DNA from 3 places in the Nesterenkonia lutea genome. Region 1 is predicted to be linked to each of the others. Evidence: riboswitches for the same ligand, from Rfam matches in the RefSeq annotation. Region 1 holds a riboswitch; each other region holds the start of a gene.

What was found. Region 1 has a riboswitch for S-adenosylmethionine ahead of H4W27_RS10160 (ABC transporter ATP-binding protein). Riboswitches for the same ligand answer to the same signal wherever they lie in the genome.
Region 2: another riboswitch for S-adenosylmethionine. It lies ahead of H4W27_RS09235 (O-acetylhomoserine aminocarboxypropyltransferase/cysteine synthase family protein); the one in region 1 lies ahead of H4W27_RS10160 (ABC transporter ATP-binding protein).
Region 3: another riboswitch for S-adenosylmethionine. It lies ahead of H4W27_RS07720 (LLM class flavin-dependent oxidoreductase); the one in region 1 lies ahead of H4W27_RS10160 (ABC transporter ATP-binding protein).

Annotation. Positions count from the first base shown of each region.
Region 1 covers NZ_JADBED010000001.1:2,224,166-2,228,438, reverse strand. Annotated here, with positions in the region: gene H4W27_RS10170 (ABC transporter permease) at 1-595, opposite strand, end outside; gene H4W27_RS10165 (aliphatic sulfonate ABC transporter substrate-binding protein) at 592-1,674, opposite strand; gene H4W27_RS10160 (ABC transporter ATP-binding protein) at 1,865-2,752, opposite strand; SAM riboswitch class I at 2,763-2,874, opposite strand; gene H4W27_RS10155 (ATP-binding protein) at 2,969-4,087, opposite strand; gene H4W27_RS10150 (hypothetical protein) at 4,098-4,273, opposite strand, start outside.
Region 2 covers NZ_JADBED010000001.1:2,017,765-2,022,037, reverse strand. Annotated here, with positions in the region: gene H4W27_RS09245 (FAD/NAD(P)-binding protein) at 1-219, shown strand, start outside; gene H4W27_RS09240 (FAD-binding oxidoreductase) at 254-1,708, opposite strand; SAM riboswitch class IV at 1,865-1,993, shown strand; gene H4W27_RS09235 (O-acetylhomoserine aminocarboxypropyltransferase/cysteine synthase family protein) at 2,124-3,551, shown strand; gene metX (homoserine O-acetyltransferase MetX) at 3,567-4,273, shown strand, end outside.
Region 3 covers NZ_JADBED010000001.1:1,688,376-1,692,648, reverse strand. Annotated here, with positions in the region: gene H4W27_RS07730 (PPK2 family polyphosphate kinase) at 1-888, shown strand, start outside; gene H4W27_RS07725 (DUF805 domain-containing protein) at 913-1,446, opposite strand; SAM riboswitch class IV at 1,763-1,879, shown strand; gene H4W27_RS07720 (LLM class flavin-dependent oxidoreductase) at 1,947-3,335, shown strand; gene H4W27_RS07715 (ABC transporter substrate-binding protein) at 3,444-4,273, shown strand, end outside.

The sequences.
Region 1 (4,273 bases):
GCTGCACCGTCCCCAGCAGCCGCACTCCGTGGAAGCCGAAGGCGCGCCCGGCCTCGACCAGCTGAGCGTCCACATGGCGCAGCGCGGAGTGGATCGCGGTGAACACCGGGAAGAACGCGCCGATGGCGATCAGGATGACCTTTGAATCCTCATCGATGCCGACCCAGAGCAGCAGCAGCGGCACCCAGGCCAGGGACGGCACTGCCCGGAACGCGCCCACTGTGGGATGCAGCAGGCCGTCGGCGATGGAGGAGAGACCCAGAAGCGCCCCCAGCGCCAGTCCCAGGACGGCGCCGATGGCGAAGCCCAGCAGCACGCGCTGCAGAGAGATCGCCATGTGCTCGAAGAGCTCGCCCGATTCGAAGAGTCCCAGCCCGGCGCTGAACACCGCCTGCGGTGCGGGCAGCTGCACCTGGCTGAAGGTGCCGGTGACATCGGTGGCCAGCCACCACAGACCCAGCAGCAGCACCGGGACGACGGCGCCGATCAGCAGTCCGCCTCCCGGCACCTTCCTGGTGAGCCGGTTGCGGCGTCTCGGGGGCTTCGGGGTGGCATCGGGCACCGAGGCACCCGTGACGTAGAGGGTGTCTGTCACTCTTCGGTCTCCTCGATGTCAGCCTCGTCTGCGGCGTCCTCGGTGCCCTCGGCGTCGGTTGCTTCGCGGTTCTCGGCGAACTCGGGATGGAACAGCGACTCCAGCGCCTCGTCCACGTCATCCTGGCTGTCCACGTCGCCGTTCTCCACGAAGAACGGTCCGGCGGCCTCCATCGCGGCGTAGACGTCATCGCCGGGCACCGGATCGATGTCGAAGTTCGTGCGCTCGGTGATGACGGCCTCGGCGATCTCCGGCTCGATCCCGGCGTACTCCGCGAGGATCTCTGCAGTGCCCTCGGGGTTCTCGGTGGCCCATTCACGCGCCTGCTCGTAGACGTTGACCACGATCTGGGCGATGTCGGGGTGGTTCTCCACGAAGTCACCGGTCGCGTTGACCACCGAGTAGGTGTTGAAGTCGACGTTGCGGTAGAGCAGCTCGGCGCCGTCGGCCTCTGCTCCGGCCATGATGGGATCGAGGCCGGCCCAGGCGTCGACGTCGCCGTTGGCCAGCGCCTGGCGTCCGTCGGCATGCTGCAGGGCCTGGATCTCCACGTCGTCCACGCTGAGTCCCGCCTCCTGCAGGGAGCGAGCCATGAAGAAGTAGGGGTCCGTCGCCGGCGTGGCCGCGATCGATGCACCCTCGAGATCCTCCACCGATTCGATGTCCGAATCCTCGTTGATGACCAGGGCAGACCACTCAGGCTGATTCTCGATCATGATCGTGTGAGTGTCCGCGCCGACCGCGCGGTTGAGCAGCGCCGCGGATCCGGCGGTGGAGCCCACGTGGATGTTCTCGGCCCGGAGGTTCTCATTGGCGACGTTCGAGCCCTGGGACTGGACCCATTTGACGTCCACGTCGAGTTCCTCCAGCTCCTCCTCCAGCCAGCCGTTCTCCAGGATGATCAGGCTCAGCGGGTTGTAGGTGGCGAAGTCGATGTTCAGCGTCTCGAGCTGCTCGTCCTCGCCGCCATCGCTGCCGCAGGCGGTGGCGAGCAGGGCGACGGCGGCGGCGACCGAGACGGCCTTCGTGGCCGAGCCGCGGGAAGTGCCGAACGAGTGGGAAGCGGTGGTGCTGGGCATGGAGCGCCTTTCGGTTCTTCAACGGTGCAGCTTCGGATGAAGCTTCAGTGGTTATGTTCAGGGTTGGGCTTCAGCGAGCGGGGTGCCGCCGCGCGCATCCGCCCCAGGGCGGGCCGGCGGGCTGCTCGGATCGACCTGCGGCCCTCGGCGTGCGGAGAGGCTCCAGACGGCGACGGCGACGGTGCGGAGGTCAGTGGGTGTGGGAGTCCACGCCGAGGCCGGAGAACAGCTCCCCGCGCAGGGCAGCGAGCTCTGCGGAGGCGCGGTCTCGGGGGCGGGTTCCCGGCACTTCCAACAGCCGCGCGATCGTCGCACCTTCGGCTGCTGCGGGATCCTGCGGATTCCGGCCGAGCAGCAGGACCCGGTCCGCGAGCTGGAGCGCCTCGTCCACGTCGTGGGTGACCAGCAGCACAGTGGTGCCGGTCTGTGCATGGAGGTCGAGCAGCAGGTCCTGCATCTTCAGCCGCGTGAGGGCGTCCAGGGCGCCGAAGGGCTCATCGAGGAGCAGCACGCCGGGACGCCGAGCCAGTGCCCGCGCCAGTGAGGCGCGCTGGGCCATGCCCCCTGAGATCTCCCGCGGCCGCAGCGAGGCCCGGTCGCGAAGCCCTACCAGTTCCAGCAGCTCATCCACGCGTTCGCGCCCCTCGGCCTTGGACAGGCTGCGCGGCAGGCCGAGACTCACGTTCTTATAGATCGAGCGCCAGGGCAGCAGGCGCGGCTCCTGGAAGCCGACGGCGGTGCGCTCGTCATAGCGCTGCACCGGTGATCCGTCGATCAGGATCTGACCGGTGCTGCCGGTGTCGAGACCTCCGACGGCGCGCAGCAGAGTCGACTTCCCGCAGCCCGAGGACCCGAGGATGGCCAGCACCTCGCCGGGAGCGACGGTGAGACTGACATCGCGCAGCACGGTGTGCTCACCGAAGGAGCGACCGACGCCGTCGAGTCGAACATCGAGCGAGGTGTAGCCGGGTCGGCCGGTCGATGCCGCGCCGGAGCCGGAGGCGGGGGCACTGGAGCCGGTGGCAGCACCGGGTGCCGTCACGTCGTCCTCGGTCAGGGTGGAGGCAGGCGAAATCATCAGAGGAATACTCCCATCGATCCTGGCGGTAGCACCCGGCGAACAGGCACCTGATCAAGGTGCCCATACCCGGGTTGCTGCGGCGTCGACGAGCCAGATCTCTCGGCCGCTCGGGATGGTACGTCCACCAGGATACGCACAGGCCCAGAATCTGATCAAAATTGATTTCATTGGGTGAGACAAAACGACACAAAGAGCGTGGTCGTGCCCGGCCGGTCAGCGCGAGGCGCGGTGCAGCAGCTGGTCGATGATCGGATCGTTGACCCGCCGAGCCGTGCCATAGGCCGGGTAGTGGAACTGCATGAGGTTCGCATAGGGGTTCACGTCCAGCACCACGGCCTCCGCCGCACTTCCCAGATCCGGTGCGAGCATGTCCACCGCCCCCGCGCCCAGGCCGGGAACAGCCAGGAGCCCGTCTGCGGCGAGGTCTCGGAGCTCATCGCTGAGCAGCTCCAGGACATCGACGGCGAGCCCTCCGCCTCGAGCGGTGTCTGCCGTCGGGGTCAGGAGCTGCAGCGCGCCGCGCTCCGGAACGGTCTGCATCGTGATCCCCATCGGAGCGAGGAACGCGTCGGTGACTCGGGGCTGCCGGGCGGAGAGGTAAGCGTTGGGCCGGCGCCGCTCGAGCTCCGCGGCGGCGAGTTCTCCCACAGTGCTGAGTCCGTCGCCGATGACGTAGAACGGGACGCGGGCGACGGCGGCGACCACCGTCTCGCCGACCACATAGGCGCGGATGTCCAGGCCGGGCCGGTGCTCCTCCACCATGATCACGTACCGCGCGCTCGAGGTGGCCGAGCGTGCCGCCATCGCCGAGGTCCACGCCTGGCGCAGCTGCTCCTTCGTGGTCACAGCGGTGGTGATGCCGCGGCCTGCGCGCCCAGCGGAGGGTTTGACCGTCACCGGCCCGCCGGACTTCTTCAGATGCTGCACGGCGCGGCTGAACTCGGTGGGATTGATCGCCCGGCCCCTGGGGGTCGGGACCTCGGCCGCCTGCAGGTACTTCTTCGTCATGGCCTTGGAGGCGGAGACTCGGCGGGCCTGGTGGCTGACGAGGGAGGTCACCACAGTGTCCATCCCGCCGACCACCATCCCGGCGAGGAAGAAGAGGACGTTCGAATCGTTGATCTTGGTGATCGTCATCTTCTTGCGCCGGGCGGCGCGGTGGAGAAGCATCTCGTGGTCCATGATGTTCTGCCAGCGGTGCAGCTGATCGAAGGCCGGTTCGAGCTGCTCGGCGATGAACGTCTCGAGGGCCTGCGGCTCCGCGTCGAGCTCAAGTGCTGGGCGAGCTCGCCGGTCGGCCTCGGTCTGCCCGGGCTGGGTCTCCACTCTCATGGGGCTCAGATTATCGTGATGCACGAAGCAGGATCTCCTCAGCGATGGCCCCTGCGACGTCACGGGAGTCGCCGTAGGCGGGGAAGTGCGCGGGACTGATGTCTGCGTCAGGCAGAACTGCCCGGACGAAGGCTCCGTCGGCAGACCCCAGGTCGGGGATCTCGAGGTCGACGGCGGCCGCGTTGA
Region 2 (4,273 bases), 210 kb from region 1:
GCCGGCAAGGGCTTCGACGTCACACCGCCGCCGCACCGGCTGATCCCCGCCGACGGGGCGCAGCCGGAGGAGATCTACGTGCTCGGACTCCAGCTCAGCTCCGTGCAGTGGGGGACTGCCATCGCCGCAGAGGCCGGCGGAGACGCCGAATCCTCCGCGCGCACGCTGGCAGATGCCGATGCCGCCGCCCGGGCAGTGCTGGCTGGACCGGCGGCTTGAAACGGGCCGGCGGAGCCCGCCGGGCCGGCACCGGTCACAGGATCGCGCGCCCCGGGTTGAGCCGATGGTCAGGGTCAAAGACGTTTTTGATGCTGCGCTGGAGCTCGATGACCTCGGCTGACTGTTCCCAGCTCAGCCAGCGCAGCTTATAGGTGCCGATGCCGTGCTCGCCGGTGATCGTCCCGCCCATCTCCAGGGCGATCCGCACGGAGCCGTCCAGGGCGGCATGCAGTCGGGACAAGGCTGAGACCGTCTGGGACGAGGCGCCGTCGTCGTCGCTCTCGCGGTCCTGCGCGCTCGGTTCTGGACCGGCCAGAGGTTCGATCTCGGAGCTGGGGACGCTGAAGGTGGGGTGCAGGTTCCCGTCCCCCGCGTGGGCGACGACCTTCAGCTGGACCTGGTGCTCCTCAGCAAGATCTTCGATCGCGCGGATATAGTCCACCAGCCTCGAGCGCGGGACCGCGACATCCTCGCCCACCCGGACCTCGGTGACGATCCCGTCCCCACGGGCGTGCCGGCGCAGCTCGATCAGCCGCTCAGATTCGGTGGACCCCGGAGCGCTGACCTCGGCGCCGAGCCCGCTGAGAACCTTGCGGATGATCTCCGCCTCGATGCTCGCACCGTGACCGTCGGTCTGGATCAGCAGCAGGGTGTTGCCGCGCTGAGCCAGGTCCGAACCCTGCGCCTCATCCAGGGCCAACATGGTCCGGTGGTCCAGCAGCTCGGTGATCGCGGGCTGGACTCGGGCCCTGCCGATGTCGAGCACGCCCTGGGCGGCGGTGGTCAGCTCGCCGAAGAAGGCGGCGATGGTCTCGGTGTGTCGGCTCAGGTGTCGCAGCCGCACGGTGACGCCCACGACGATCCCCAGGGTCCCCTCGGAGCCGACGAAGAGGCTGGTCAGGTCGTAACCGGCCACCCCTTTGAAAGTGGCCTGGCCGGTGTGGATCAGCGTGCCGTCGGCGAGCACCACATCCAGGGCCAGCACCGAATCTCGGGTCACCCCATATTTGGCGCAGCGCAGCCCGCCGGCATTGGTGGCGACATTGCCGCCGATGGTGGACGTGCGATAGCTGGCCGGGTCGGGGGCATACATCAACCCATGCTCGGCCGCCGCGGTGTTCAGGTCCGCGTTGATCACGCCCGGTTCGACCACGGCGACCTCGTCCTCTGCCCGCATCGCAAGGATCCGGTTCATGCGGGTCAGGTTCAGCACCACGGAGCCGGCAGTGGTGTTGGCGCCGCCGGAGACGGAGGTCCCCGCCCCGCGGGTGATGACCGGGAAGCCATGCTCGGCGGAGAGGCGCACCAGCTTCTGCACGTCCTGCGCCGATTCCGCGAAGACGACGGCGAGCGGAGCATGCACCTGCCAATGCTCGAGCGGCCCCTTGTCCACCGCGTGGGACTCGAGCTCTCCGGCCTCGGTGCTCAGGGCGTGGTGCGTGAAAGAGTCGCGCAGGACTGTCAGGACATGGTGGACGGAGGCGCTCATGGGGCCGAGTCTAGGCGAGCGGAATCCGTCCACCTGCCGCGGTGCTGCTGCACTCGGCTGTCGCGGCGCACTGGCGCTGAACTGTCGCGACGCACTTGCGCTCAACCGCTGCGGCCCACTTGCGCCGGGGCGTTCCGCGATGCAGACTTGTCCCTAGGTCAAGAGTGCCAGCGCAAAACCCCGGTTTGCTGGCCGACAACCCTCCAGTTCGCGGTGGGGTGCCCCGGGTGACGACCTGGCTGCGGCGATCACGTGACTCAGTGATCGACGTGGCAAGCGCGGGCCACACACCAGTGCGGGCCCTTACACCAGTCCTCAGGACAGGGCCGTACAGGATTCAGCGCCAGAAGCTCTCGCAGCTGGCAGCGACGTTCATGCGCGGCTCCGCCTCGGACCGCATTGAACGGAGAATCCCTTGAGCAACGACAACAGCACCTGGCAGTTCGAGACCCAGCAGATCCACGCCGGAGTCGCCCCCGACCCCGTCACCGGAGCACGGGCGCTGCCGATCCAGCAGACCACCTCCTTCGTCTTCCCGGACACGGCGGCCGCAGCACGCCGCTTCGGACTCGAAGAGATCGCCCCGATCTACTCCCGCATCGGCAACCCCACGGTCCAGGCGATCGAGGACAAGATCGCCGCCCTCGAGGGCGGAGTCGGAGCGCTGGCCGTCGGCTCGGGACAGGCCGCCACCTCCCTGGCCCTGCTGAACATCGCGGAATCCGGAAGCCACATCGTCGCCTCCCCGACGCTCTACGGCGGCACGCAGAACCTCTTCAAGCACACGCTGCCGAAGTTCGGCATCGAGGTGACCTTCGTGGAGGATCCCGATGACCTGGAGTCATGGCGCGCCGCCACGCGGGAGAACACCGTGGCCTTCTTCGGGGAGTCCGTGGCCAATCCGCGCGGAGACGTGCTGGACATCGAGGGGGTGGCCTCGGTCGCCCATGAACATGGCGCGCCGCTGATCATCGACTCCACGCTGACCACCCCGTACCTGATCAAGCCGATCGACTTCGGGGCCGACGTCGTCGTCCACTCGGCCACGAAGTTCCTCGGCGGCCACGGCACCGCCATCGCCGGAGTGATCGTGGACTCCGGACGCTTCGACTACTTCGCCCACCCAGATCGCTTTCCCGGGTTCAGCACTCCGGACGAGAGCTACCACGGGCTCGTCTTCGGCCGGGATCTCGGCGCCGAGGGGATCTTCGGGGTCAACCTCTCCTTCATCCTCAAGGCCCGCGTGCAGCTGCTGCGCGACCTCGGCCCCGCACTGTCCCCGCACAACGCCTTCGAGATCAACCTGGGCCTGGAGACCCTCTCGCTGCGGATCGAGCGCCACGTCGCCAACGCGCAGAAGGTCGCCGAGTACCTGGAGGCTCATGATGCGGTGAAGCGGGTCTACTACTCCGGGCTGCCCTCGAGCCCCTGCTACGAACGCGCGCAGAAGTACCTGCCCCGAGGCACCGGCGCGGTGCTGGCCTTCGAGCTCGCCGGTGGAGCCGGCGACGACGACGAGACGCAGGCCCGTGCGGGCCAGACGCTGGTCGACGCGCTCGAGCTGCACTCGCTGGTGGCCAATGTCGGTGACGTGCGCTCCCTGGCCATCCACCCGGCCTCGACCACCCACCGGCAGCTCAGCCCCGCCGAACAGCATGCCGCCGGGGTCAAGCCCGGTCTGGTCCGGCTCTCGGTGGGCCTGGAACACATCGACGACATCATCGCCGATCTCGCCCAGGGACTGGAGAAGGCGGCAACGATCCAGGCCGCTGACCAGGACTCTTCTGAGCAGGACCAGAGTGCGGACAATGTGACGAAGCAAGAAGCCGCAGCAGCGGTCTGAGGTTAGGGTGATCGGGTGCTGAATGACTTTGGGGACAGGCCCGCGGGTGCGCTGAAGACGGTCGATGTCGGAGCGTACACATTTGAGACAGGTGGGCAGCTTCCCGAAGTCACCATCGCCTACGAGACCTGGGGCACGCTCGAAGAGGACGGCAGCAATGCGGTCCTCGTGGCGCACGCCCTGACCGGGGACTCCCATGTCGCCTCCACCCCGGCAGATCCTTCCATCGGCTGGTGGGAGGGCCTGCTGGGCCCGGGACGCCCGATCGACACCCAGCGCTGGTTCGTCATCGCTCCGGCGATGGTCGGCGGCTGCTACGGCTCCACCGGACCCGCCTCCCTGGATCCCGAGGGGAAGCCCTATGGCTCCCGATTCCCCTTCGTGACGATTCGCGATTCCGTGCACCTGGAAGCCCGGCTGGCTGAAGCCCTGGGCATCCAGAAGTTTCACACGGTGATCGGTGGATCCATGGGAGGCGCCCGCGCGCTGGAATGGGCCGCCACGTACCCGGAGATGGTCGACGGCGTGGCGGTCTTCGCCTGCGGTGCGGCGTCGACTGCCGAGCAGATCGCCTTCGGCCAGGCCCAGGTGCTGGCGGTGGAGAACGATCCGCATTTCTGCGGGGGCGACTACTACGGTGGACCTGCCCCGCAGTCGGGGCTCGGACTCGCCCGACGGATCGCCCACATCACGTACCGCGCCGAGGCGGAGCTGGGCGCACG
Region 3 (4,273 bases), 540 kb from region 1:
GGCTTCAAGGGCAAGAAGGACGACGGCGAGGACGCGCTCGCCGAACGCGCCGAGATGCTGGCTGATCTGCAGGAGCTCATGTGGGCCCACGTGGTCTCCGCCCCGGAGGCCGAGCAGCGGGAGGTGGCCAAGGCGATCGCCGCCCGGGTGCCGCGCCGCTCCCCGCAGGAGAAGGCCCGCCGCGAGGAGCTGTTCTCTCCCGAGGTGGAGAGCGCCCTCAGCGGCCTGGCCCGCGGACCGCGCGTGCTGCTGATCCTGCAGGGCATGGATGCCGCCGGCAAAGGTGGAGTGGTCAAGCAGGTGGTCAGCTCCATGGACCCCATGGGCGTGGAGGTGGCCGGGTTCGGCAAGCCCACCCCCGAGGAGAACGGCGAGCACTACCTGGAGCGCGTGATCCGCAGGCTCCCGCGGCCAGGGCATGTGGGAGTCTTTGACCGCTCGCACTACGAGGACGTGCTGGTTCCCACCATCACCGGCAGCGAGAGCACGGAGGAGCTGGAGCGCCGCACTGAGGCGCTGAAGCTCTTCGAGCTTGAACTGGTTCGTCAGGGGTTCGTGATCATCAAGGTCATGCTGCATGTCTCCCCGGAGGAGCAGCTGGATCGGCTGATCTCCCGGCTGGACCGCGAGGAGAAGCACTGGAAGTACGACCCCTCCGACGCCGATTCCCGCGCTCAGTTCTCCCTCTACCAGTCGATCCACGCGTATCTGCTGGAAGCCACCGACGCCGACCACGCGCCCTGGCATGTGATCGGCGCAGACCGCAAGTGGTACTCCCGACTGGCGGTGCAGGAGCTGCTCATCGCGGCGTTCGCGGATCTGAACCTGCGCTGGCCCGCGGCGGACTATGACGTGGAGACCGAACGGAAGCGGCTGCTGGAATCGTGAGGCCGCACTGACGAAGAAGAGAGCCTAGGGGAGGGGACGTCCTACATTCTGTGCCTCGGCCGATGGTTCCGTCGGGTACTCCCAGGCATGGATGTGCTTCTCAGGCCGAGTCGGCAGGATCATCAGGACCAGCACGATGATCGGGCCGATGAAGGGGATCAGCCACAGGAAGTACATAGGTCCTGGGAGTCCTGCGTCGTGCAGCCTTCGCCAGCTAAGGGCAAGCATCGGAAGGACCGTCACGACGCCCCAGATGAAAGCCGCGAGCGCGCTCATGAGGACGAGTCCCTCGACGTTTCCGGTGCCCTGAGTCAGGTCGAAGTAGCCCAGCGCAGGATCATATGTGCGCAGGTAGGGGATCGCGATCAGCCCGCTGACGACGTTCGTGAAGAGCTGTACCCACCAGTATTCGCTGCGCGAGGCGTACCCCTTGAAATGCGCGTACTTGCCGAAGAACCGCCGCACGGCTTGGCCCAGCGTGGCGCCGTAGAGCGGAGTATTCTGCTCAGGATCTGCTGTGTGTTTGAACTGTGACGGATCGGTGTTGGACAGGCTCACGCGCATCACTCCGTTGTCGACTGTTGCCCTATATATGTTCGAACCTAGGTGAAGTGGCGGTGTTAAGGGAAGTCGCACATGTGGCAGCTGCCTAGCATTGAGGTTTAAATCGAGGTGGTCTGACATCGGGTTTCTGACGAGCCAGCGGGGGTCGAGATCCTCTTCGAACCGCCGGAGCAGGTGGGCGCGATTCGCGCGGTCGTGGAGCCGCAGAGGAGAGTCCCTGTGTCGAAAGATGATGCAATGTGTCACTTTATGTTAACAACTATGTTCACCACTTGTGATCAGGCGGATCACTCTCTAGGCTGAGCTACAGAATCACGAGATCCGGACGACAGCCCTGGCTGTCCGGACAGCAACCCTCTCACCGTAGTGGGGTGCTCCAGGTGATGATTCGGCCCGGTGTCAACACCGTCCCGGGCAAGTACGGTGCCCCTGCGGCAGCTCTCTCAGCGGAGCGGCCCAGGAGCGCCACGGTCAGAGAGAGACGTGGACACTTCATGCCCGAGCAGACTCCGGCACGCGCCCCGCTGCACTTCAATGCCTTCGTGATGAACACGAACAGTCACATCCACCACGGCCAGTGGCGCCGCGAGGATGCGCAGCAGACGGAGTTCACCGACGTGGACACCTGGATCAACCTGGCCAAGATCCTGGAGGAGGCGAAGTTCGACGCGATGTTCTTCGCCGATGTCTCGGGCCACTACGGCGACTCCGACGCGGACTACTCGGTGTACCTCAACGAGGGGCTGCAGATCCCGTCCAACGATCCGACCGTGCTGCTGGGCGCCCTGGCCGTGGTGACCGAGAACATCGGTCTGGCCACCACATCCAACGTCTTCCAGTCGCATCCGTTCCAGTTCGCCCGGCAGATCTCCACGCTGGACCACATCTCCAAGGGTCGGATCGCCTGGAACATCGTCACCGGGATGCAGGACAACGGCTCCCGCAACTACGGCATGCCTCGACTCACCGAGCACTCCGAGCGCTACCGCTGGGCCGATGAGTACGTCGATGTGACCTACAAGCTCTGGGAAGGCTCCTGGGAGGACGACGCAGTGATCAAGGATCGTGCGGGATCCCAGTACTCGGACCCTGACAAGGTGCACAAGATCTACCACCAGGGCGAACGCTATTCGGTGGAGGGCCCGCATCTTCCCTCGCCGTCGCCGCAGCGCACCCCCGTCCTCTTCCAGGCCGGCTCTTCCGCCTCGGGTCGCGACTTCGCCGCCCGCAACGCCGAAGCTGTCTTCCTGGGGGCTCCGAACGCAGAGGCGGCGAGGTTCCAGATCGAGGACACCCGCGCTCGCGCCGTGGAAGCCGGACGCGCAGCGGGGGATATCAAGTTCTTCCAGGGCCTGAGCTTCATCATCGGAGACACCGAGGAAGAAGCTCAGCGGAAGCTCAAGGAAGCCGAAGAATACGTCTCGCTGGACGGCTACCTCGCGCACGCGGCCCTGGTGGACCCGGACGGACGCGTCTACCCACCCGAGACGCCGCTGAAGGACGTGCAGACCAACACCCGGCGTGGGTTCACCGAGTGGGCGTCCAAGACGATCACCGACCGTGAACCTCTGGTAGCCGACATCGCCTGGCGCTCCAACCGCAACAACCGGATCGTCGGCACGCCTGAGCAGATCGCCGATCAGCTGGAACTGTGGCAGGCCGCCGGCGTGGACGGCGTGAACGTCGTCAACTGGGTGATCCCCGGATCCTTCCAGGAGTTCGCCGACAAGGTGCTGCCCGTCCTGCGCGAGCGAGGCCTCGCCCAGCGCGAATACACCCCGGGCACGCTGCGGCAGAAGCTCTTCGGTCGCGACCGGCTGCCCGAGACCCACCCGGGCGCCCGCTACCGCGGAGCATTCGCCGCGGTCCCCGCCACCGTCTGAGCCTCGCGCACCACCATTCCTCCCGTCTGAACCACTCCGAGAAGGAGCACCATGACCACCCCGCCCTCCCCGAACGCACCCAAAAACAAGTGGAGATCCAGACTTCCCATGGGTGCAGCAGCGCTCCTCAGCGCAGCCGTACTCACCGCATGCAGCGGCACCTCCGGCCTGGTCAGCACCGAACAGGTCGCGGACCGGCAGTCCACTGACGATCCCCAGTCCGGCGGCATCATCGAATACGGGCACCTCCAAGAGCCCAAGTGCGTCTTCGGCGGGTGGATCCAGGAGAACTTCACCGCGCGCCAGATCCTGGACTCCCTCGTCTCTCAGGATGACGAGGGCGAGATCGTCCCCTGGCTCGCCACCGACTGGGAGGTCTCCGAGGATCAGCTGGTCTGGACGCTGGATCTGCGCGAAGACGTCTCCTTCACCGACGGCACACCCGTCAACGGCCAGGCCGTGGCGCACAACTTCGACTACTGGCTCGACGGCGGCAACGGCACCGCCGCCGCACACCTGGGCGGCTTCTATGAAGAAGCCACCGCAGTGGATGAGCACACCGTCGAGATCCAGCTCTCCGCCCCGTTCTCGCCCTTCCTCTCCACCTTGTCCCAGTCCTATTTCGGCATTCAGTCGCCCACCGCACTGGAGACCCGCAGCGATGAGGAGAACTGCAGAGCCCCCATCGGCTCGGGTCCCTTCACCGTGCAGGCCTGGGAGAGCGGCCAGTACCTCGAGTTCGCCCGCAATGAGGACTACAACTCCGCCCCTGCGAACGCGAAGCACCAGGGTCCGGCCTATGTGGAGGGGATCCGGTGGAGCTTCATCCCGGACAACACCTCGCGCTACGGCTCGCTGCTCTCCGAGGAGAGCGACGTGATCGGGGAGGTCCCTGCGGTGAACATCGCCGAGGTCAAGGAGCGTTTCGACTTCGAGCA